Regions from separate parts of the Nonomuraea monospora genome, predicted to be linked through region 1. Evidence: riboswitches for the same ligand, from Rfam matches in the RefSeq annotation. Region 1 holds a riboswitch; the other holds the start of a gene.
What was found. A riboswitch is a leader RNA that binds a small molecule or an ion and turns the genes downstream of it on or off. The one in region 1 is predicted to bind cobalamin.
Positions count from the first base shown of each region.

Region 2: linked by a shared signal. The riboswitch ahead of ABD331_RS03150 (ribonucleoside-diphosphate reductase subunit alpha) and the one ahead of cobN (cobaltochelatase subunit CobN) in region 1 are both predicted to bind cobalamin.

Region 1 is NZ_BAAAQX010000037.1:101,296-112,993, reverse strand. It holds gene cobO (cob(I)yrinic acid a,c-diamide adenosyltransferase) at 1-259, shown strand, start outside; gene ABD331_RS46985 (cobyrinic acid a,c-diamide synthase CobB) at 253-1,656, shown strand; gene cobN (cobaltochelatase subunit CobN) at 1,611-5,369, opposite strand; cobalamin riboswitch at 5,408-5,598, opposite strand; gene ABD331_RS46975 (precorrin-3B synthase) at 5,619-7,091, shown strand; gene ABD331_RS46970 (precorrin-8X methylmutase) at 7,605-8,225, shown strand; gene cobJ (precorrin-3B C(17)-methyltransferase) at 8,228-9,889, shown strand; gene ABD331_RS46960 (precorrin-6A/cobalt-precorrin-6A reductase) at 9,880-10,866, opposite strand; gene cobM (precorrin-4 C(11)-methyltransferase) at 11,086-11,698, opposite strand, start outside.
Region 2 is NZ_BAAAQX010000001.1:680,720-692,417, reverse strand. It holds tRNA gene ABD331_RS03165 (tRNA-Pro) at 32-107, opposite strand; gene ABD331_RS03160 (mechanosensitive ion channel family protein) at 317-1,378, opposite strand; gene ABD331_RS03155 (ribonucleotide-diphosphate reductase subunit beta) at 1,399-2,394, opposite strand; gene ABD331_RS03150 (ribonucleoside-diphosphate reductase subunit alpha) at 2,409-4,559, opposite strand; cobalamin riboswitch at 4,664-4,859, opposite strand; gene ABD331_RS03145 (Bug family tripartite tricarboxylate transporter substrate binding protein) at 4,864-5,895, opposite strand; gene ABD331_RS03140 (SAM-dependent methyltransferase) at 5,984-6,754, opposite strand; gene glmS (glutamine--fructose-6-phosphate transaminase (isomerizing)) at 6,825-8,645, opposite strand; gene ABD331_RS03130 (hypothetical protein) at 8,658-8,933, opposite strand; gene ABD331_RS03125 (ABC transporter permease) at 9,082-9,900, opposite strand; gene ABD331_RS03120 (ABC transporter ATP-binding protein) at 9,884-10,702, opposite strand; gene ABD331_RS03115 (TetR/AcrR family transcriptional regulator) at 10,755-11,366, shown strand; gene ABD331_RS03110 (N-acetylmuramoyl-L-alanine amidase) at 11,432-11,698, shown strand, end outside.

The DNA of each region.
Region 1 (11,698 bases):
GATCAAGCGGGATCTGGCGGCGCAGACGTACCGGTTCTACGTGCTGGACGAGTTCACGTACCCGCTGAAGTGGGGCTGGCTGGACGCGGACGACGTGCTCGCGGCGCTCACCGGCCGGCCGGGGAGCCAGCATGTCGTGATCACCGGCAGGGACGCGCCCGAGTGGCTGGTCGAGGCGGCGGATCTGGTGACGGAGATGGGCAAGGTACGCCATCCCATGGACGCCGGGCAGAAGGGCCAGAAGGGCATCGAGTGGTGACGATCCCGCGGCTGGTCGTCGCCGCGCCCTCGTCCGGGAGCGGCAAGACGACGGTCGCCACCGGGCTGATGGCGGCGCTGCGGGCGCGCGGCCTGCGGGTCTCACCGCACAAGGTGGGGCCGGACTACATCGACCCCGGCTACCACGCGCTGGCCACCGGGCGGCCGGGGCGGAACCTGGATCCGTGGCTGCAGGGCGAGGAGCGGGTGGTGCCGCTGTTCCTGCACGGGTCGGCCGGATGCGAGGTGGCCGTGGTCGAGGGCGTGATGGGGCTGTTCGACGGGCGGGGGGACACGGACTTCGCCTCGACGGCGCACGTCGCCCGGCTGCTGGACGCGCCGGTGGTGCTGGTGGTGGACGCGGCGCGGCAGAGCCGGTCGGTGGCGGCGGTGGTGCACGGGTTCGCGACGTTCGACCCGGGGGTGCGGGTGGGCGGGGTGGTGCTCAACCGGGTGGGGTCGGATCGGCACGCGGAGTTGTGCCGGTCGGCGCTGGCCGGGGTGGGGGTGCCGGTGCTGGGGGCGGTGCGGCGCGACGACGCGGTGTTCACGCCGTCGCGGCATCTGGGGCTGGTGCCCGCGGCTGAGCGGCGGGACGAGGCGGTGGACGCGGTGGAGCGGCTGGCCGCGCTGGTGGCCGGGTCGTGCGATCTTGACGCGCTGATGCGGCTGGCCAGGTCGGCGGCGCCGCTGGACGCGTCCGCATGGGATCCGCTCACCGCCGCGACCGGTGATGACGGCAGGCGGATGGCCGGTGACGGCGATGGGCGGGCGGCCGATGACGGCGGTGGGCGGGCGAGGCGGGCGCGGCCCGTTGTGGCGGTGGCCGGTGGGGCTGCGTTCACGTTCGGCTACGCCGAACACGTCGAGCTGCTGCGCGCGGCGGGCGCGGACGTCGTCACCTTCGACCCGCTGCGCGACGAACGCCTCCCCCCAGGCACGGCCGCCCTGGTGATCGGCGGCGGCTTCCCCGAGGTGTACGCCGCCGAACTGGCCGCCAACACCCCCCTGCGCACCCAGGTCGCCACCTTCGACGGCCCGATCGCCGCCGAGTGCGCCGGGCTGCTGTACCTGTGCGACGAGCTGGACGGCCGCCGCATGTGCGGGCGCGTCCCCGGCCGCGCCTCGATGACGTCCAAACTCACGCTCGGCTACCGGGAGGCCGTCGCGCTCGCCCGCACCCCGCTGACCAGGCCCGGCGAACGCGTGCGCGGCCACGAGTTCCACCGCACCACCGTCGAGTACGCGGCCGGGCCGCTGTTCCGCCACGAGGGCGGCGCCGACGGGTACGGCGATCCCGGCGTGACCGCGTCCTATCTGCACCTGCACTGGGCGGGCACGCCGGGGACGGCTCAGCGGCTGGTGTCGTCCTCCAGGTCGCCCTCCGTCTTGAGGTAGACCTCCTGCAGCCCGCGCAGCACGTCAGGGTCCGGGTGCTCCCACATGCCGCGCTCGGCGGCCTCGAGGAGGCGTTCGGCGATGCCGTGCAGGGCCCACGGGTTCGACTCGGCCATGAACGCCTGGTTCTCGGGGTCGAGCACGTACGTCTCGGTCAGCTTGTCGTACATCCAGTCGGCGACCACCCCCGTGGTGGCGTCGTAGCCGAACAGGTAGTCGACGGTGGCGGCCAGCTCGAACGCGCCCTTGTAGCCGTGCCGCCGCATCGCCGCCAGCCAGCGCGGGTTGACGACCCTGGCGCGGAAGATGCGCGAGGTCTCCTCGGAGAGCGTTCTGGTGCGTACGGCGTCGGGCCGGGTGCTGTCGCCCACGTAGGCGGCCGGAGCCTTGCCGGTGAGCGCGCGGACGGTGGCGACCATGCCGCCGTGGTACTGGAAGTAGTCGTCGGAGTCGGCGATGTCGTGCTCGCGGCTGTCGACGTTCTTGGCGGCCACGGCGATGCGGCGGTAGGCGTCCTCCATCTGCGGGCGGGCGGCCACGCCGTCGAGGTCGCGGCCGTAGGCGTAGCCGCCCCACACCGCGTACACCTCGGCCAGGTCCGCGTCGTCGCGCCAGTTGCGGCTGTCGATCAGCGGCAGCAGCCCCGCCCCGTACGCGCCGGGCGCCGACCCGAAGATCCGCATCGTGGCCTGCCGCTCGCCGGCCGGGGTCTGGGCCACGTGGGCGCGCACGTAGTTGTGCTCGTGCGGCTCGTCCAGGGCCGCCACCAGCCGTACGGCGTCGTCGAGCATCGCCACCACGTGCGGGAACGCGTCCCTGAAGAAGCCGCTGATCCGGACCGTCACGTCGATCCTGGGCCGGGCCAGCTCGGCGAGCGGGATCGGCTCCAGGCTGGTGACGCGGCGGGACGCCTCGTCCCACACGGGACGGACGCCGAGCAGCGCCAGCACCTCCGCCACGTCGTCGCCCGCCGTCCGCATGGCGGAGGTGCCCCACACGGACAGGCCCACGGAACGCGGCCACTCCCCCGTGTCGGCGCGGTAGCGCTCCAGCAGCGACTCCGCCATCGCCTGGCCGGTCTCCCAGGCCAGCTTGCTGGGCACCGCCCTGGGGTCGACCGAGTAGAAGTTGCGGCCGGTCGGCAGGACGTTGACCAGGCCGCGCAGCGGTGAGCCGCTGGGGCCCGCCGGGACGTAGCCGCCGTCCAGGGCGTGCAGGACGTGGTCCAGCTCGTCCGTGGTGCGGGCCAGGCGGGGGATCAGCTCGGTGGCGGCGAAGGCGAGAATGCGGGTGACCAGGTCGGCAGCCTGCTCGACCTGCTCGACCTGCTCGGACTGTACGACCTTCGCCACGTGGGCGCGTACGACCTCCGGGACCGCCTCCACCGCCCAGCCCCGCTCCTCCATCCCCTCCACCAGCGCCCTGGCCACCCCCTCGGCCCGATCCACCGCCCCCAGCCCGGCCGTACCGTCCTCCACCAGCCCGAGCGCCTCACGCAGCCCCGGCAACGTCTCCCGCCCGCCCCACAACTGCCGCGCCCGCAACATGGCCAGCACCAGATCGACCCGCGCCGCCCCCTCCGGCGCCTGCCCGAGCACGTGCAGCCCGTCGCGGATCTGCGCGTCCTTCACCTCGCACAGCCACCCGTCCACGTGCAGCAGGAAGTCGTCGAACTCGCTGTCGTGCGGCCGATCCGCCAGCCCCAGGTCGTGGTCGAGCCGGGCGGCCTGGATGAGCGTCCAGATCTGCGCGCGGATGGCGGGCAGCTTGGCGGGGTCCATGGCGGCGATCGTGGCGTGCTCGTCGAGGAGCTGCTCCAAGCGGGCGATGTCCCCGTACGTGTCCGCCCTGGCCATCGGCGGCACCAGGTGGTCGACCAGCACGGCGTGCGCCCGCCGCTTGGCCTGGGTGCCTTCGCCGGGGTCGTTCACCAGGAACGGGTAGACCAGCGGCAGGTCCCCGATCGCCGCGTCGGTGGCGCACGCCGCGGACATGCCCGCCGACTTGCCCGGCAGCCACTCCAGGTTGCCGTGCTTGCCCACGTGCACCATGGCGTGCGCGCCGAACTCGTCCGACAGCCACCGGTACGCGGCCAGGTAGTGGTGGCTGGGCGGCAGGTCGGGGTCGTGGTAGATGGCGATCGGGTTCTCGCCGAAGCCGCGTGGCGGCTGGACCATGACGACGAGGTTCCCGGCGTGCAGCGCGGCGAGCACGATGTCGCCCTCGTGCACGAACAGCTCGCCGGGCGGCGGCCCCCAGTGGCGTTCCATTGCGTGCCGCAGGTCGCCGGGCAGCGTCCGGTACCACCGCTCGTAGGAGGCGGCGGAGATCCGTACCGGATTGCCCGCCAGGTGCTCCTCGGTCAGCCAGTCCTGGTCCTGGCCGCCGGCGGCGATCAGCGCGTGGATGAGCGCGTCGCCGTCCTGCTCGGCCACGCCGGGGAAGCCTTCGCCCAGGTCGTATCCGGCCTCGGCGAGCCTGGACAGCAACCGCACAGTGCTGGCGGGCGTGTCCAGGCCGACGGCGTTGCCGACGCGCGAGTGCTTGGTCGGGTACGCCGACAGCATCACGACCAGGCGCCGCTCGGTGGGCGGGACGTGACGCAGCAGGCCGTGCCGCACCGCGATCCCGGCCACCCGGGCGGCCCGCTCGGGGTCGGCCTCGTAGACGGTCAGCCCGTCCTCGTCGATCTCCTTGAACGAGAACGGCACCGTGATGATCCGTCCGTCGAACTCGGGGATCGCCACCTGCGAGGCGGCGTCCAGCGGCGACAGGCCGTCGTCGTTCTCCTCCCACGCCTGCCTGCTGGTGGTCAGGCAGAGCCCTTGCAGGATGGGCACGTCGAGTGCGGCCAGCGCGCCGACGTCCCACGCCTCGTCGTCGCCGCCCGCGCCGGCGGTGGCGGGCCGCGCGCCGCCGGCCGCCAGCACCGTCACGACCAGCGCGTCGGCGGCCCGCAGCGCGTCGAGCAGGCCGGGTTCTGGGGTGCGCAGGGATGAGCAGTAGACCGGCATGGCCCGGCCGCCGGCGTCCTCGATCGCCGAGCAGAGCGCTTCCACGAACGCGGTGTTGCCCGCCAGGTGGTGCGCCCGGTAGTAAAGCACCCCGATCACAGGCCCGCCCCGCGCCCCGACCTCCCGCTCCAACCCGCCCGCCCCGGCGTCCCGCTCCAACCCGCCCGCCCCGGCGTCCCGCTCCAACCCGCCCGCCCCGGCGTCCCGCTCCAACCCGCCCGCCCCGGCGTCCCGTTCCAGGCTCCCCGCCCCGGTGCCCCGCTCCAACCTGCCCCAGGACGGCGTCGGCGCGGGCGGCGCGAAACCGTGGCCGGTCAGCAGCACGGTGTCGGACAGGAACGCGTGCAGCTCCGCCAGGTTCGCTGGCCCACCGTGCGCAAGGTAGGCGTGCGCCTCCGCGCAGACGCCCCCGCTCACCGTGGACAGCTCCATCAACTCGGCGTCGGGCGCCTGCTCGCCACCCAGCACCACCACCGGCAGAGGCCCGGCCAGCAACGCGTCCAGTCCCTCCGCCCAGGCCCGCCGCCCACCGAGCAGCCGCACCACGACCAGCTCCACGCCCTCCAGCAGCGCGGGCAGGTCGCCGGGGACGAGCCTGGCCGGATTGCCCAGCCGGTAGGGGACGCTGCTCGCGCGTGCGCTCAGCAGGTCGGTGTCCGAAGTCGAGAGCAGCAGGACGGTACGGCTGTCGCCAGGCACGGCGCAATCCTCCCTCGGGGTCCTCGCCCCGGTCGCGGGTGATGCGACGGCAGGAGTCTCCTGGCTCCCGGATCAGCGCTCACCCCGGCCTTCCCACCCGTCGCCGGGCAGTGGCCTGCGGTGGGGTTCGCTCCCCGGTCACAGTGGCGGGACCGCGCCGGTTTCGCACCGGCTTCCTCCCATGCCATCGCCTACCAGGAGACTACGGCAAGACAGACCTCCACAAGAACTGGCGTTACCATCCTCTTCGTGTCCATAGCCGACTTTTCCGGACGGATCCGTCCCGACGCCTGTCCGGGCGCGCTACAGGTACACGAGGCCGCGGACGGCCCGCTGGCCCGAATCCGCCTGCCCGGCGGCGCCGCCTCCCCTGCCCAGCTCCACGCACTCGCGGACTGCGCCGAAGCGTTCGGATCGGGCGTGATCGAACTCACCTCGCGCGCCAACGTCCAGGTGCGCGGACTCCACTCACCCACCGCCTTCGCCGAACGCCTCACCGCCGCCGGCCTGCTGCCGTCCCTCGCCCACGAACGCGTCCGCAACATCGTCGCCTCACCGATGAGCGGGCGGGGAGTGCTCGGGGTGGTGGACGTGCTCGCGGTGGTGCAGGCCCTCGACCTGGCGTTGTGCGGGCGGGAGCGGCTGGCGGGGCTGCCTGGGCGGTTCTTGTTCGCGGTCGATGATGGGACGGGGGATGTGAGTGGGCTTGGGGCGGATGTGACATGGGCAGCAGTGGCCGTTGACGCGCCCCCAAACGCCGAGATCATCGGCGCGCGCACAGACGCTCGGAACTCTGGCGCGGCGCTCCCAGACGGCGCACTCCCGCACGGCGCACTCCCAGGCGGGGCACTCCCAGGCGGGGCACCCCCGAACGGGGTGCTCCCAGACGGGGCGCTCCCGAACAGGGCGCTCCCAGGCGGGGCGCTCAGAAGCGGGGAGTCCCCCGGAGGACGGCTGCTGCTGGCGGGCTGGGACACGGGCCTGATCTGCAGCCCAGCCGCCGCCGTCCCGCTCATGCTCGCCGCCGCAGAGGCGTTCCTCGACGAACGCCCGGACGACGCGCCCCACGCCTGGCGCATCCAGGAGCTGGAGAACGGCCCAGCCCGCATCACCGCCCGCCTGACCGCCGACCCGGCCGTGCGCGCCCTGACGACCGTGCCAGCCACCGGAACAATGGGCCAGAACCCGACCACGGATCCGGTCCCTGACCCGACGATCGATCCAGTCACCAGACCGTCGGTCGACCGGCCGGTGACGCCGCTGGAGCGCGCTGACGTGGGGCGGCGGGCCGGGCGGATCACGCAGCGCGACGGGCGGGTGGCGCTGCAGGTGCTGGTGCCGCTCGGCAGGCTGACCCCCGCCCAGCTCCGGGCCCTCGCCGACAGCGGCCCCGCCGTGCGGCTCACCCCGTGGCGGACCGCCGTGTCCCTGGACCTCTCCCCGGAGGCGGCGGACCGCGCGGAGCGGGCGCTCACCGAAGCGGGCCTGGTCACCGACCCGGCCTCGCCGTGGACCGGGGTCACGGCTTGTACCGGTAGGCCCGGTTGCGGGAAGGCTCTGGCGGACGTGCAGGCGGACGCGCGGCGGTGGGTGGAGAGCCAGGCCGCCGCTCCTGGGACGCCCGTTCACTGGGCTGGTTGCGAGCGGCGCTGCGGCCTGCCTCGCGGCCAGGTCGTCGAGCTGATCGCCACAGGCGACGGCTACCGACGGCACCCGCAGTGATGACGACCACCGATGGCAGCCGCGCTGATGGCGTCCACCGACGATCGGCCACCGGCAGCACGCAGACGGCGGCCACCAACGACCGGGCACCAACGCCATGCATACGGGCGGCCACCGGCCACCAGCGCCACACAGCGGGCGGCAACCGGCCACCAGCACTATGCAGGCGGTGGCTCCCGCCGACCGGCCACCAACGCCACACCGGCGGCGGCTCCCACCGACCGGGCCACCAACGCCATGCAGACGGCAGCCACGGCAACCGGCCACCCATGCCATGCAGGCGGGCGGCCACCAGCGCCATGCAGGTGGTGGCTCCTGGTGGCAGCCTCGGAACCGACCACCGCAGGCAGCCGCGGCCAGGCAAGGCGACCGTGCTCGCCACCACCGACCAACCGGCGACCGCGCTCACACAACCGCCAGCCAACCAGCGACCGCGCTCGCGCAACCGCCGACCAACCGTGCGTGCCCGTACGCCGAGCACCCCTGACCACCCAGCCCCCGAGAAAGGCACCCGTGACCGACTACATCCGCGACGGCGCCGAGATCTACCGCCGCTCGTTCGCGACCATCCGCGCCGAAACCGACCTCACAGGCATCCCGCCCGAGGTCGCCCAGGTGGCGGTGCGGATGATCCACGCCTGCGGCATGACGGACCTCGTCACCGACCTGGCCTGGTCCCCCGGGGTGGTGGCGCGGGCCAGGGAGGCGCTGCGGGCGGGCGCGCCTGTGTTGTGTGACGCCATGATGGTGGCGTCCGGCGTGACGAGGCGCAGGTTGCCCGCCGAGAACGAGGTGGTGTGCACGCTGCCCGACCCGCGCGTGCCGGAGCTGGCGGAGCGGCTGGGGACCACGCGCAGTGCTGCCGCGCTGGAGTTGTGGCGGGGGCGGCTGGACGGCGCGGTGGTGGCGATCGGGAACGCGCCGACCGCTCTGTTCCGGCTGCTGGAGCTGGTGGAGGAGGGTGCGGGGCGGCCGGCGGCGGTGCTGGGGATTCCGGTGGGGTTCATCGGCGCGGCGGAGTCGAAGCGGGCGCTGGCCGCGAGCGACCTGGAGTATCTGGTGGTGCACGGCCGCCGCGGCGGCAGTGCGATGACGGCGGCGGCGGTCAACGCCATCGCGGACGAGACGGAGTGATCATGGTGAAGGGACGCCTGTACGGAGTCGGCCTCGGTCCCGGTGACCCCGAGTTGGTCACGGTGAAGGCGGCCAGGCTGATCGGCGAGGCGGACGTGATCGCGTACCACGCCGCGAGGCACGGCCGGAGCATCGCCCGTTCGATCGCGCTGCCGTACATGCGGGAAGGCCAGGTCGAGGAGCTGCTGCTCTACCCGCTGACCACGGAGACCACCGACCACCCCGGCGGTTACCAGGGCGCGCTGGACGACTTCTACGCCGACTGCGCCGAGCGGCTGGCCGTGCACCTGGACGCGGGCCGCACCGTGGTGGTGCTGGCGGAGGGTGATCCGCTGTTCTACGGGTCGTACATGCACATGCACAAGCGGCTCGCCCACCGTTACGACACCGAGGTGGTGCCCGGGGTGACGTCGGTCAGCGCCGCGTCGGCGGTGCTCGGGCGTCCGCTGGTGGAGCGGGACGAGGTGCTGACGGTGCTGCCCGGCACCCTGCCGGCCGACGTGCTGGCCGACCGGCTGCGCGGGACGGACTCGGCGGCGGTGCTGAAGCTGGGCCGGACGTTCGAGAAGGTGCGCGAGGCGCTGGCCGAGGCCGGGCGGCTGGACGACGCCTGGTACGTCGAGCGCGCCACGATGGGCGCGGAACGGGTCGCGCCGCTCAAGGACGTGGACGCCGACGGCGTGCCGTACTTCTCGCTGGCCCTGCTGACCAGCCCCGCCGAGCGCACGTTCGTGCCCGAGCCACAGCGGGTTCCGGCGGCGGGCAAGGTGGCTGGCGAGGTGGCTGGCGAGGTGGCTGGCGAGGTGGCTGGTGAGGTGGCTGGCAACACGGCAGGCCACACAGCGGGCAACACAGCGGGCAACACGGCAGGCCACACAGCGGGCAACACGGCGGGCGAGGCAGCGGGCCGAACAGCGGGCAGAGGGCCGGGCAAGGTGACGGGCGAGGTGACCGTGGTGGGGCTGGGCCCGGCCGGGCGGCCGTGGCTGACGCCCGAGGCGCAGGAGGCGCTGGCCGCCGCGACCGACCTCGTCGGTTACGGCCCGTACGTGGACCGGGTGGCCCCGAACCCGCGCCAGCACCGTCACCGTACCGACAACCGGGTGGAGGCCGAACGCGCCAGGCACGCGCTGGAGCTGGCCCGCGGCGGCGCCCGTGTGGCGGTGGTGTCGTCCGGGGATCCCGGGGTGTTCGCCATGGCCAGCGCGGTCATGGAGGCGGCGGCCGACTTCCCCGACGTGCCGGTGCGGATCGTGCCCGGGTTGACGGCGGCGCAGGCGGTGGCGAGCCGGGTCGGGGCGCCGCTGGGGCACGACTACTGCGTGGTGTCGCTGTCGGACCTGCTCAAGCCGTGGGAGGTGGTGGCCGCCCGGCTCACGGCCGCCGCCTCGGCCGACATGGTGGTGGCGATCTACAACCCTGCTTCGCGCAGCCGTACGTGGCAGCTCGCGGCGGCTCGTGACCTGCTGCTGGAGCACCGGGACGCGGCCACCCCCGTGGTGGTCGGGCGTGATGTGGGGGGTGAGCAGGAGAGCGTCACCGTCACGACGCTGGGTGAGCTGGATCCGGGGCAGGTGGACATGCGCTGCCTGCTGATCGTCGGGTCCTCGACGACCCGGGTCACCGAGCGCGGGCTGGTTTACACGCCTCGCCGTTATCCCTGAGGCTCTGCGGCCCAGGACGTTGCCGCCGCCACGGTGTCCACGAGGTGGACGCCGGGTGGGAGGGGTGGGCGGTTCACCATGATGACGGGGAGGGCCAGGTCGCGGGCGGCGGTGAGTTTGGCGGAGGTCAGGTCGCCGCCGCTGTCCTTGGTGATGAGGACGTTCAGGTGGTGTTGCTGGATGAGGGTGCGTTCGCCTTCGGGGGTGTAGGGGCCGCGGGCGAGGAGGATGTGCACGTTGGGAGGGATGGGGGGTTCTGGGGGGTCTACGGATCTGGCCAGGAGCCACACTCCGGGGATGCCGGTGAAGAGGGGGAGGCTGCGGCGGCCGGTCGTGAGGAAGACCCGGGTGGGGGCGGTGGTGGCGGTGAGGTCGGCGATGGTGGCGGGAGCGGCGGGAGCGGCGGGAGCGGCGGGAGCAGTGAACGCGGCGGGAGCAGCGGACGCGTGAGTGGCGGTCGCGGCGGTCAGGGCGGAAGCGGCGGGGGTGGAGGTCGCGTCAGTGGCGGCCGTCGCGGCGGGAGCGGTGGGGGTCGTGTCAATGGCGGCCGACGTGGCGGGAGCGGCAGGGGTGGTGGGGGTGGGGGTTCGCCAGGCGTCTGTGGTGAGCAGGGCGGCGGCGGCGTGGAGGGTGTTCACCCGTTGCCAAGCATCACCCTCCGACTCCTGCCAGCCCGGCCGCCGCAGAACCAGCAACGGCACCCCGGTGGCGGACGAGGCGGCGGCGGCTGAGGCGGTCATGCATTCGGCGAAGGGGTGGGTGGCGTCCACCAGCGCGTCGATGCGCTCATCAAGTAGAAAGGCGGCCAGCCCTTCGGCCCCGCCGAACCCGCCTTCCCGCACCTCCCCCACCGGCAGCCGCGGGTTGCTCACCCGCCCGGCCAGCGACGACACCACGTGCAGCCCCGGGCGGGAGGCGAGCGAGGCGGCCAGGGCACGGGCCTCCGCCGTGCCGCCCAGGATCAGAACTCGTCGCACGTTTCGCCCCCCTTCTCGCAGCCGCCCAGGATCAGAATCCCCCGCACATCTCACCCCGCTCCACGCAACCGCCCACGATCAGGACCCGCCGCACGTCTCACCCCGCTCCACGCAACCGCCCACGATCAGGACCCGCCCCACGTCTCACCCCGCTCCACGCAACCGCCCACGATCAGGACCCGCCCCACGTCTCACCCCGCTCCACGCAACCGCCCACGATCAGGACCCGCCGCACGACCGCTCCCGCTCCACGCTGTACAGATGGCTGTCCGGGAACTGCGTGGCCGACAGCACCCGCCCCACCACGATCACCGCAGTACGCCGGATCCCCGCCGCGTGCACCTGCCCGGCGATGTCCGCCAGCGTCCCCCGCACCACCACCTCGTCCTCCCTGCTGGCCCGCGCCACCACAGCCACCGGACAATCAGACCCGTAGGACGGCAGCAACTCGGCCACCACCTGGTCGATCCGCCGCACCGCCAGGTGCAGCACCATGGTGGCCTTGCTCGCACCCAGGGTGGTGAGGTCCTCGCCTGGAGGCATCGGGGTGGCGCGGGCGGAGGTGCGGGTCAGGATGACGGTCTGGCCGACGCCGGGCACGGTGAGCTCCCGGCCCAGGGCGGCGGCGGCCGCCGCGAAGGCGGGGACGCCCGGCACCACCTCGTACGGCACGCCGAGCGCGTCGAGCCGCCGCATCTGTTCGGCGACGGCGCTGAAGACGGACGGGTCGCCGGAGTGCAGGCGGGCGACGTCGAGCCCGTCGCGGTGGGCGGTGAGGACTTCGGCGACGATCTCGTCGAGGTTGAGGTCGGCGGTGTCGACGAGCCTGGTG
Region 2 (11,698 bases), on a different contig from region 1:
AGCCCGCGGCCCTTTCCTTTCAGGGCCGTCGTCCGAGTGGCAGGATTCGAACCTGCGGTGCTCCTGCTCCCAAGGCAGGCGGGCTGACCAAACTGCCCCACACTCGGTTTCAAGAAAGAAGAAAGCCGCCTCGACGCGAATTCGAGACGGCTTTCCGGTGAACCCTGAAGCGGGTTAACCGGAAAGCCTTCGCCGCAGCTCAGGCAAGGCGGAAGAGGCGGGCGGCAGAACTAGGGTGAGCACTTCGCCGCCTTTCGGAAGGTACTCGCTGGACGATGTCCACGGTAAACCGATGATCGGGCCGCGTGCCACTCAATTAATCACCGGCCCCGACGCGGCTCTCCGGGGTTTCGACGCGGAAGCGGGGCAGCGAGTCAGGGTAGTTGTCGCGGACGAAATTGACCAGGAATTCGCGTACGTCGCACTTGAGGTCCCAGGACGACGGCGAGTCGGCGGCGCTCATCAGGGCGCGCAGTTCCACGAGACCGTTCGGCAGGACGTCGGTGACCTGGAGGGTCCAGTCCTTCTGGTCCCACAGCGGGTTGTTCTGGAGGAACTCGTACAGGGCGTCGCGGAGTTTCGGGACGGGGACGGACCAGTCGACGCGCAGCAGGCAGACGGCCAGGACGCGGCTGCCGTGGCGGGTCCAGTTCTCGAACGGGTTCTGGGTGAAGTAGGAGACGGGGAGTACGAGGCGGCGTTCGTCCCAGAGGCGCACGACCACGTACGTGAGGGTGAGCTCCTCGATTCGGCCCCATTCGTTCTCCACGACGACCACGTCGTCCAGGCGCAGCGCGTCGCTGAAGGCGAGTTGCAGGCCGGCGAGCATGTTGCCGATGGTGGGCTGGGCGGCGATGCCGACGATGGCGCCGGCGATGCCGGCCGAGGCGAGCAGTCCGGCGCCGAGGGCGCGGACCTGCGGGAAGGAGAAGAGCATGGCGCCGACCGCGATCACGATGATGATCGCGGCGGCGACGCGGCGGACGAGCGCGATCTGCGTCATGATCCGCCGCGCCCGCCGGTTGCGTTCGCCCTCGACCAGCACCAGCCGGTCGAGGATGACGTCCGTCAGCGCGTACGCCGCCTGCACGATCAGCCAGGTGACCGCGGCGATGCTGGCCAGGCCGAGCACCCGTTCGACGGTGCCGGCCGTGGCTTTCTCGCTCGCGGAGTCGCCGAACATGCCCGGCCCGAACACGAGGTTGAACGCCAGCACGGCGGCCACCGAGAAGGCCGGCCACGTGCAGTGTTCCACCAGATGCCGGGCCAGAGCCCATTTCCGGCCCACCTTGGTGAGTATTCGCCTGCTCACCTCCACCAGGAGGATGGCTCCCACCACCGAGATGACGAGGATCGGCCAGTCAGCCGGAGACTGCACGCGCTTGCCCCCCAAGTGTGTTAGAACGTCTCGTCAAAGGTCACATTTCCCTCAACTGCCACTTGATACGCGGAGACACGCCGTTCGAAGAAATTGGCCAGCTCCTGCACGTCCTGCAACTCCATGAACGCGAACGGGTTCGCGGAGCCGTAACGCCGCGGCAACCCCAGCCTGACCAGGCGTTGGTCGGCGACGTACTCGAGGTACTGGCGCATCTGGGCGACGCTCATGCCCCGCATCCCGTCACCGCAAAGATCTTCGGCGAAAGCCAGCTCGGCGGCCACCGCCTCCTCCAGCATCAGCGTCACCTGCTTGCTCAGCTCGTCGTCGAAGAGGGACGGCTCCTCGGCCCGCACGGTGTCGACCACGCTGAACGCGAACTCCATGTGCATGGACTCGTCGCGGAACACCCAGTTCGTGCCGGTGGCCAGGCCGCCGAGCAGGCCGCGGGAGCGGAACCAGTACACGTAGGCGAAGGCGCCGTAGAAGAACAGTCCCTCGATGCAGGCGGCGAAGCAGATCAGGTTGAGCAGGAACTGGCGCCGCTCGGCGGCGGTCTCCAGCCGCCGCAGGCTCTCGATGGAGTCGATCCACTTGAAGCAGAACTCGGCCTTGTCGCGGATCGACGGGATGTGCTCGATCGCGGCGAACGCCTTGACCCGCTCGTCCGGGTCGGGCAGGTACGTGTCGAGCAGCGTCAGGTAGAACTGCACGTGCACGGCCTCCTCGAAGAGCTGCCTGCTCAGGTACAGGCGCGCTTCGGGGGCGTTGACGTGCTGGTAGAGGTTGAGCACGAGGTTGTTGGCGACGATGGAGTCGCCGGTGGCGAAGAAGGCGACCAGCCGGTTGATCAGGTGCCGCTCCTGCGGCGTCATCCTGGCCAGGTCGGCGAGGTCGTTGTGCAGGTCCACCTCCTCGACGGTCCACGTGTTGCGGATCGCGGCGCGGTAGCGCTCGTAGAAGTCGGGGTAGCGCATGGGCCGGAGGGTGAGGTCCATTCCGGGGTCGAGCAGCATGAGGGAGGGGCTCCTTACTGGCAGGCTTCGCAGGTTTCCGGGTTCTCGAGTGAGCAGGCGACCGCTTCGACGGCGGCGACCGTGGTCTGGGCGATGCGGGTGGCGGGGCGGGAGCGCAGGTAGTACGTGGTCTTCAGGCCCTGCTTCCAGGCGTAGGCGTACATCGAGGAGAGCTTGCCGATGGTGGGGCTGGCCATGAAGAGGTTGAGTGACTGCGCCTGGTCGATGTACGGCTGGCGCGCGGCGGCCAGGTCGATGAGCGCCTTCTGCGGCAGCTCCCAGGCCGTGCGGTAGAGCAGCTTGAGGTCGTCGGGGATGCCGGGCACCGTCTGCACCGAGCCGTCGGCGCGCTTGAGGTCGTCGCGAAGCTGCTGCGTCCACAGCCCGCGGGCTTGCAGGTCGGCTACCAGGTAGCGGTTGACCTGCAAGAACTCGCCTGACAAAGTTTCGCGCTTGAACACGTTGGACACCTGCGGCTCGATGCACTCGTAGCAGCCGGCGATGGAGGCGATCGTGGCGGTGGGCGCGATGGCGATCATGAGGGAGTTGCGCAGGCCGGTGCGGGCGATCTTCTCGCGCAGCGCGTCCCAGCGGGGGGTCGAGGCGGTGTAGTGGTCGGGGTGCAGGACGCCGCCGGCCGCGCGGGTGTCGGCGTAGGAGGGGTGCCGGCCGCGCTCGGCCGCCAGGTCGGCCGAGGTGTCGTACGCCGCCAGCGCGATCTCCTCGGAGATCCTGGTGGACAGCTCCAGCGCCCGCGGCGAGTCGAACGGCAGCCGCAGCGCGAAGAACACGTCGGCCAGCCCCATCAGCCCGAGCCCGATGGGCCGCCAGCGCTTGTTGGCCGCCTCGGCCTCGGGCGTCGGGTAGAAGCCGAGGTCGATGGTGCGGTCGAGGAAGCGTACGGCGGTGCGCACGGTCCGCCGGAGCCGCTCCCAGTCGACCTCCCCCTCCGCCAGGTGGGCGGCCAGGTTGATCGAGCCGAGGTTGCAGACGGCGGTCTCGGCGTCGCTGGTGACCTCCAGGATCTCGGTGCAGAGGTTCGACAGGTGAATGACGTTCTCGGGGCGGGCGGTCTGGTTGGAGGTGCGGTTGGCGGCGTCCTTGAAGGTCATCCAGCCGTTGCCGGTCTGGGCGAGGGTGCGCATCATGCGGCCGTACAGGGTGCGCGCCGGGATCTGCCTGACCTGTCGCCCGGCGTCCTCGTATTCGCGATATCTCGCGGTGAAAGCCTCGCCGTACAGGTCGGTGAGGTCGGGCGTCTCCTTCGGGTCGAACAGCGACCACATCTCGTCGGCCTCGACCCGGCGCATGAACTCGTCGGGCACCCAGTTGGCCAGGTTGAGGTTGTGGGTGCGGCGGGCGTCCTCGCCGGTGTTGTCCCGCAGCTCCAGGAACTCCTCGATGTCGGCGTGCCAGGTCTCCAGGTAGACGCAGGCCGCGCCCTTGCGCCGGCCGCCCTGGTTGACGGCGGCCACGGACGAGTCGAGGGTGCGCAGCCAGGGCACGATGCCGTTGGAGTGGCCGTTCGTGCCCCTGATCAGGGAGCCGCGCGAGCGCACCCGGGTCCAGGAGATGCCGATGCCGCCGGCGTACTTGGACAGCCGGGCCACCTGCCCGTACCTGTCGTAGATCCCTTCGAGCTCGTCGCGCGGCGAGTCGAGCAGGAAGCACGACGAGAGCTGCGGGCGGCGCGCCCCGGAGTTGAACAGCGTGGGCGAGCTGGGCAGGTACGACAGCGTGGACATGAGCGTGTACAGCTCGGCGGCCTCGGCCACGCTCCGCGACAGCCCGCAGGCGACGCGCAGGAAGAAGTGCTGCGGGCGCTCCAGCACCTTGCGGGTCTCGGGGTGGCGCAGCAGGTAGCGGTCGTGGACGGTGCGCAGCCCGAAGTACTCGAACCGGTCGTCGGCCTGCTCCGAGACGAGCGCGTCCAGCTCGGCGGCGTGCGCGGCGACGAACGCGGCGAGCTCGTCCTGGATCAGCCCGGCCGCGTGGGTGGCCGCGATCGACTCGGAGAACGACCGCACGCCGTGCCCGGCGGCCTCGTCGGCGATCTCCTCGGCCAGCAGCCGCGCGGCGACCCGGGAGTTGGCCGGGTCGGCGATCACCCGCGCGGCGGCCTCCTCGATGGCCAGGCGGCGGTCGATCTCGACGATCTGAGTCACGTTCGCTCTCCTCATCCCCTGTGAGGGCATGCGAGAGCACGGCAGCACGAAGCCGCGGCGCGCTCCGGCCTGCCCTCGAGACCCTGAACACTGCACGCCGGGCAGCACCCGGCATACCGCTGGCAGGTCTTCGGGCTCGCGGGCACGCTCGATGGCACCTACTGGCCGTCGCTTCCCGGATCTCTCCAGTGCGTATGACGGCGGTCGTTCCCGCTCACCGCTGCGGGGCAGCCCCGGAATCGCACCGGGTTCCCTTTTGCTCCGCCTCCTGAGAGGCGAACCAGCGACGAGCAGGATCCTACATCTAGTGGCCGTTCCCGCAACTACCCCAGCATGTTGTGGCTTTGGTCGTGTCGAGCAGGCCGAGATCCCGCAGCACGGCGCGGGTGCGGGCGATCTCGGTGTCCAGCCAGCGGGCGAAGTCGTCGCCGGACAGCGGGATCGGCAGCCAGCCGGCGGCCAGGCAGGCCGCCTCCCACTCGCTGGAGGCGATCACCGCCTCGCACATGCGCACGGCCGACTCGCGGCTCTCGTCCGGCATGTCCTCGGGGCCGAACGCGGCCGTCCAGTCGGCGAAGTCCACCCGGACGCCGCACTCCAGCAGTGTCGGCACCTCGAGGTCGGGCACCCGCCTGGCGGAGGAGACGGCGAGCGCCCTGACCCGGCCGCGCCCGATGGCGGTGCGCCAGTCGGCCAGCGGGCCCGCGGCGGCCACCGCCTTGCCGGACAGGAGCGCGGAGGCGGCCTCGCCCAGCCTGGGGTAGCCGGTGTAGTCGACCCGCCTGCCGTCCGCGCCGATCGCCCTGGCGATCAGGCCGAACAGCAGGTGGTCGGGCTCGCCCTGCGGCCCGCCGGCCAGCAGGGCCTGGCCGGGGCTGGCAAGGAGGCGGGCGGCGAAGTCGTCGAAGTCGCGCAGCGGGGAGCGGTCGGGCACGACCACTACCTCGATCTGGCCGCTCAGCCTGGCGAGCGGGGTGCCGGTGTCGAGCAGGCTCTGGCCGTTGTTCAGCTCGGCGGCGGCGAGGGCGGGCAGGCCGCTGACGGTGATCGCGGCCCCGCCTCCGGCCGCCAGACCGCCTCCCGCCGGCCCCGCGCCTGAGGACGGGCTGCCGGTGATCGCGTGGCCGAGGGCCGCCGCGAAGCCCGCCGCGCGGGCCGCGTCGGCGAACGCCCGCCCGACGCGTGACCAGCGCTGCCCGGCCGCGTTGATCGAGAATCCGGTACGCAGTACGTTCGCCGCCCGTTCCGTGCCGCAACCGGCAGCGCAGGCGAAGGCGCCGAACCCGCAGGCGAGGAACCGCCGCCGGCGCATGTACTTCTCTCCCGAATCCCCCATTACTCTAGGTTATTAACCCAATACAAGAAGCTTACACCGGGGTCATGGTCATCAACCCGAATCGCTATTGTTTGCGATTTTTGGTGCTTTATCGGACTTTCTTCCCCACGCCCGCCATCAGCGACGACGGCAGCGACCAGTCCCCCACCAGCTTGGGCCGGTCAGGCCGCCAGTCCGTGGCCTGCACGAGCCCGGGCGGCTCCAGCGGCCAGTCCCCGAAGAACGCGCGGATCTGCCCCGGCGACCGGTCGGTCCCGCCCCGGCCGGACGAGCCGCGGAACCTGGCCCGCTCCTCGTCCTCCAGGTTCGCCATGGTCGTGGCGTGCGTGATCACCAGGTGGCTGCCGGGCGCGGCCCGCTCGCGCAGCACGGCCACCGCCCGTTGGGGGTCGGCCGAGTCGGGCAGGAAGTGCAGGATCGAGACCAGCAGCACCGCGATCGGCCGGTCGAGGTCGAGGTACTCCGCCGCCCCGGCCAGCACGTCCCCGGGATCGAGCAGGTCCGCCTGGACGAAACCGGCCCTGCCCGGCGAGTGCCGGAGCAGGGCCGTGGCGTGCGCGGCGACGACGGGGTCGTGGTCGACGTAGACGACCTTGGCCTCGGGCGCCACCTCGTGCGCGCTGCCTTGGGTGGGCAGCCCGCTGCCGAGGTCGAGGAACTGGTCGACCCCGGCGCGGGCGACGTACCGTACGGCACGCTGAAGGAAGGCCCGGTTCGCGCGGGCCAGCGGGACCGCCTCCGGGATCAGCTCGGCGAGCTGGTCGATGGCCTGGCGGTCGACCGCGAAGTTGTCCTTCCCGCCGAGCATGTAGTCGTACATGCGTGCGGGATGAGGCCTCTGGTGGTCGAACTGCCGCACAGTATCGAATTTATGTCGTATCCAGCCAGATAACACTACCTTGGGAAGATTGTGGCTGAATTAATGTCGGCTATTCGACCGTAACGCTCTTGGCTAGATTGCGCGGCTTGTCCACATCGCGGCCCAGCGCCACGGCCGCGTGGTACGCCAGGAGCTGGAGCGGGATCGTCAGCAGGATCGGGTCCAGCTCGATCTCGTTCCTGGGGATCACGATCACGTCGTCGGCCAGCTTGGCGTCCGGCTCGCGGTGCCCCACCATGAGCACCTGGCCGCCGCGGGCGCGGATCTCGCCGAGGGTGGTGAGGTTCTTGTCGAGCAGCTCGTCGTCGGGCACGATCGCCACCGTCGGCATGTCGGGGCCGATCAGCGCGAGCGGGCCGTGCTTGAGCTCGCTGGCCGGGTACGCCTCGGCGTGCACGTACGAGATCTCCTTGAGCTTCTGCGCGCCCTCGCGGGCCACCGGGTAGCCGCGCACCCGCCCGACGAACATCATGCTCGGGTGGTGGGCGTACTTCTTGGCCAGCTCAGCGATCTTGTCGCCCTGCTGCAGGATCTGCTCGATCTGGCCGGGCAGCCTGCGCAGGCCCTCCACGACGCGCCGCCCGTCGGCGGGCGACAGGTCGCGCACGCGCCCCAGGTGCAGCGCGAGCAGCGCGAACGCCATCGACGTCGAGGTGAACGCCTTGGTCGAGGCGACCGAGACCTCCGGCCCCGCGTGCAGGTAGATGCCGCCGTCCACCTCGCGGGCGATGGCGCTGCCCACGGCGTTGACGATGCCGATGACCCGGCCGCCCTTGCGCTTGAGCTCCTGCACGGCGGCGAGGGTGTCGTAGGTCTCGCCCGACTGGCTGATCGCGACGTAGAGGGTGTCGGGGTCCACGACGGGGTTGCGGTAGCGAAACTCGCTGGCCGGCTCGGCGTCGGCCGGGATGCGCGCCAGCTCCTCGATGAGCTGCGCGCCGATCTGGCCCGAGTAGTACGCCGACCCGCAGCCGATGATCTTCACCCGGCGGAAACCACGGGTCTCGCGGGCGTCCATGTTCAGGCCGCCGAGGTGGGCCACGTGGAAACGCTCGTCGAGGCGGCCGCTCATGGTGCGGGTGATCGTCTCAGGCTGCTCGGAGATCTCCTTGAGCAGATAGTGCTCGTAGCCGCCGGTGTCGTAGTGGCCGGCGTCCCAGTCGACGGTCAGCGGCTCCTTGGCCGTCTCGCGGGCGTCGCTGGCGAAGGTGTGGAAGCCGTCGGCCTTGAGCACGGCCAGCTCGCCGTCCTCCAGGTGCACCACCTGGCGGGTGTAGCGGACCAGCGCGGCCACGTCCGAGGCGGCGAACATCTCCTTCTCGCCGATGCCCAGCACGATCGGGCTGCCGTTGCGCGCCACGACCACCTCGCCGGGCCGCTCGGAGTCGATCACCGCGATGCCGTACGTGCCCACGATGCTCTTGAGCGTCTTCCTGACGGCCTCCTCCAGCGAGTCGTTCTCGTCGACCGCGGCGGCGATCAGGTGCGCCAGCACCTCGGTGTCGGTCTCGGACGCGAACGCCACGCCGTCGGCCTCCAGCTTGGCGCGCAGCTCGGCGGCGTTCTCGATGATGCCGTTGTGCACGACCGCGATGCGCTCGTCGGCGGACAGGTGCGGGTGCGCGTTGACGTCGCTCGGCACGCCGTGCGTCGCCCACCGGGTGTGCCCGATGCCGAGGCTGCCCTTGAACCTGACCGGCACCACCTTGGCCAGATCGGCCACCCGGCCCTTGACCTTGCGAACCTTCAGTCCCTTGTTCGACACCACGACCCCGGCCGAGTCATAGCCCCGGTACTCCAGCCGCTGCAGGCCCTCCAGAAGGATGGGCGCGGCGTCCTTGGGGCCCACATAGGCCACGATTCCGCACATCGAGGTCTCCTCTTATCCGTAAACGATCCTGCGTAGCTGCCGCAGGGACAGCTCTGGAGCCGCTACCCGCCGGCTCCGTAATTCGGCCGCGATCCGGGGAAAGGTCTCGTCATTGGTGAAGCCCTTGGACTTCAGCTCGCCGTGGCGGCGGCGGACGTACTCCTCGGTGGACTCCGAGAAGTACGACAGCACGTCGGCCACCACGCGGGCGGCCTCGCCGGGGCCGAGCGGGCTCGTCCTGGTGAGGTGCGCGATGAGATCTTCGTACGGATGCCGTGCCGTGGACACAGACGAGGACACTACGGCGCTGGAACGAGACACGCCAACATCCTGCCCGATATCGGGCAGGAAATGCTTCTAGGGGACGGCTGCGCGGCTTACTTGGATCCCGGCTCTCGCTCAGACGCCGGCTCTCACTCAGACGCCGACCCTTCGTTCAGACGCCACCTCTTGCCCGGCCGCCCGACTTGCTCAGGCGCCAGCAGGCGAAGGCTCCGGCGGCGAGGCCCAGGCACGTGAGCACCCCCGCCGGGCCCGCCGTCCCGGCCAGGTCGCCGCGGACCGCCGACTGCAGCATCGTCGTCGCCCAGTAGCCGGGCGAGACGGGCGCGACGGCCTGCGCCCAGGCGGGCATCAGCGCGTACGGCACCAGCGCCCCGCCCAGCGCGCTGACCGACAGGGCGGCGATGTTGCACAACGTGCTGAGCTCACCCTGGCTGCGCACCACGCCGGCGATGGCCGTACCCATGCAGAGCAGGGCGAAGCTCCACACCGTCACGGCCAGCGCGAGCGGCCAGACCGGCCCCGACAGACGCATGCCGACCGCCAGCACGCCGTAGACCAGCAGCACCGCCTGCTGGACGACGAGCACGGCGAAGACCGGCACGGCCTTGCCGATCATGACTTCGGGGATCGTGGCGCGGGTTGTGCGCAGGCGGTCCCAGGTGTGCCAGGTGCGTTCGGTGAGGGTGGCGGTGGCGACGTCGGCCATCGACAACACCGAGAACATCACCAGCAGGCCCGTCACCGCCTGGGCGGGCTCGCCGAGCATGCTCTTGAAGATCAGCATGAGCACCATGGGCATGATGAGGTAGCTGACGAAGTGGGCGGGGTCCCGGCGGCGGAGCAGCACGTTGTGGCTGGTCAACACGGCGATCCTGCGCACCGAGAGCAGGCGGCCTTTGGGCGGGCGCTCGTTGGGCGGGCGGTCGTTGGACGGGCGCTTGCTCTCACCGAATTCATGCGACACGGTCATGGGACAGCTCCCGATACAGGTCGTCGAGCGAAGGCCGTCGGATGTCGATCTCGCGTACCGGACGATCGAGGTCGCGCAGCAGGGCGGCCAGCGTCGCGGTCGGGTCGGTGGTGGCGACGGTGATGTCCCGGCCGCCCTCCACGCTCACCCGCACCTCCCCCGGCAGATCCTTCAGCAGGTCGGCGCCCGCACCCCGGGCGATCACCCGGCCGTTCGCGGCGACGGCGACGGTGGCGGCCAGCTCGGTCAGCTCCGGCAGGTAGTGGGTGCAGTAGACGACGGCCGCGCCGCGTTCCGCCCGCCGCCGCACGGCCGCCAGCAGCGCCTCGCGCGTCTCCGGGTCGGCGCCCGCCGTGGGCTCGTCGAGGAGCAGCACGCCGGGGTCGGCCAGCAGGGCGGTGGCGGCCTGCGTCCTGCGTTGCTGGCCGCCGGAGAGCACGCCCACCCGGCGGTCGAGCACGTCGGTGAGCGCCAGTTCCTCGGCCGTGCCCTCGACGGCGCGCACCAGGGCCTGTCCGCGCATCCCGGCCAGGCCGCCGAAGAGCCGCAGCGTCTCCCGTACGGTGACCGTGGGGTAGAGCGCGAGTTGCTGCGGCGCCATCCCGACCTCCCCCTCGACCCGCACGCGCCCGGCGTCCGGCGCGATCAGCCCGGCGGCGATCTCGAAGAACGTCGTCTTGCCCGCCCCGTTGTGCCCGACCAGCCCCGCGATCTCCCCGGACGCCACCCGCAACTCGAACCCGTCGAGCGCGGCCACCTCCCCGTACCGCTTGACCAGCCCTTCGGCCCTCAGCATGACCATCGCATCCTCCTCAGTCTACGACGTAGACTGCTCTACACTGTAGACTCGGCCCGTGCGGAAGCTCAAGACCTCCCGGCAGCCGGAAATCCTCGACGCCGCCCTCGCGATCGCCGACGAGCGCGGGCTCGACGCCCTGTCCATGCGGGCCGTCGCGGAGCGGATCGGCGTGACCCCCATGGCCCTCTACGGCTACTTCCGCAACAAGGACGAACTGCTCGACGGCCTGGTCGGACGCCTGCTCACCCAGCTCGCTCCGGCCGAGCCCGGCGGCTCGTGGCAGGATCGGCTGGCCTCCGTCGCGTGGGCGACGCGCCGGGTGGCCAAGGAACACCCCGCCGTCTTCCCGCTGCTGCTCTTCCGCGCCTCCGTCACGCCGGACGGGGTCCGGGTGGTGGACGCGATCTACCAGGCGCTGCTGGAGGCGGGGGTGCCCGAGCCGGAGGTGCCACGGATCGAGCGGCTGGTGAGCACGTTCGTGCTCGGGTTCGCGGTGTCCGAGGTGAACGGGCGCTTCTCCGGGGCGTCGAACGAGTCGCGGACGCGGCGCGGAGGGCCGGACGCGCCGGCGCATCGGGTTCTGGCGGAGCATCTGATGGTTGATGACTGGGATGCCGAGTTCGCTGCGGATCTGGCTGATCTCATGCGTATCATCCGACCCGTCTGACACATCCCTTTCCTGGGCATGGTTACGGTGAGTAGTCATATCGTGACGTTCCTGGGGAGATGTTCATGCAACTCTGGCTCGCCGTCGCCGTGGCCGCCGGCGTTCTCACCGCACCCGCCGACGTCCCGCCGCTCACCGCCTCCGCCTCGGGCGGGCCGACCGGCCTCGCCGCCGTGGGATGGCGGGTCGACTTGGCGGCGGCCGACACAGCCGGGCGGACGGATCTGACCGCCGTTTGGCGGGGAGCCGACTTGGCGGCGCGCGACACGGGCAGGCAGGCGCAACTGGCCTTCGGGTCTTCTGGCGGGCAGGCGGAACTGGCCGCCGTCCTC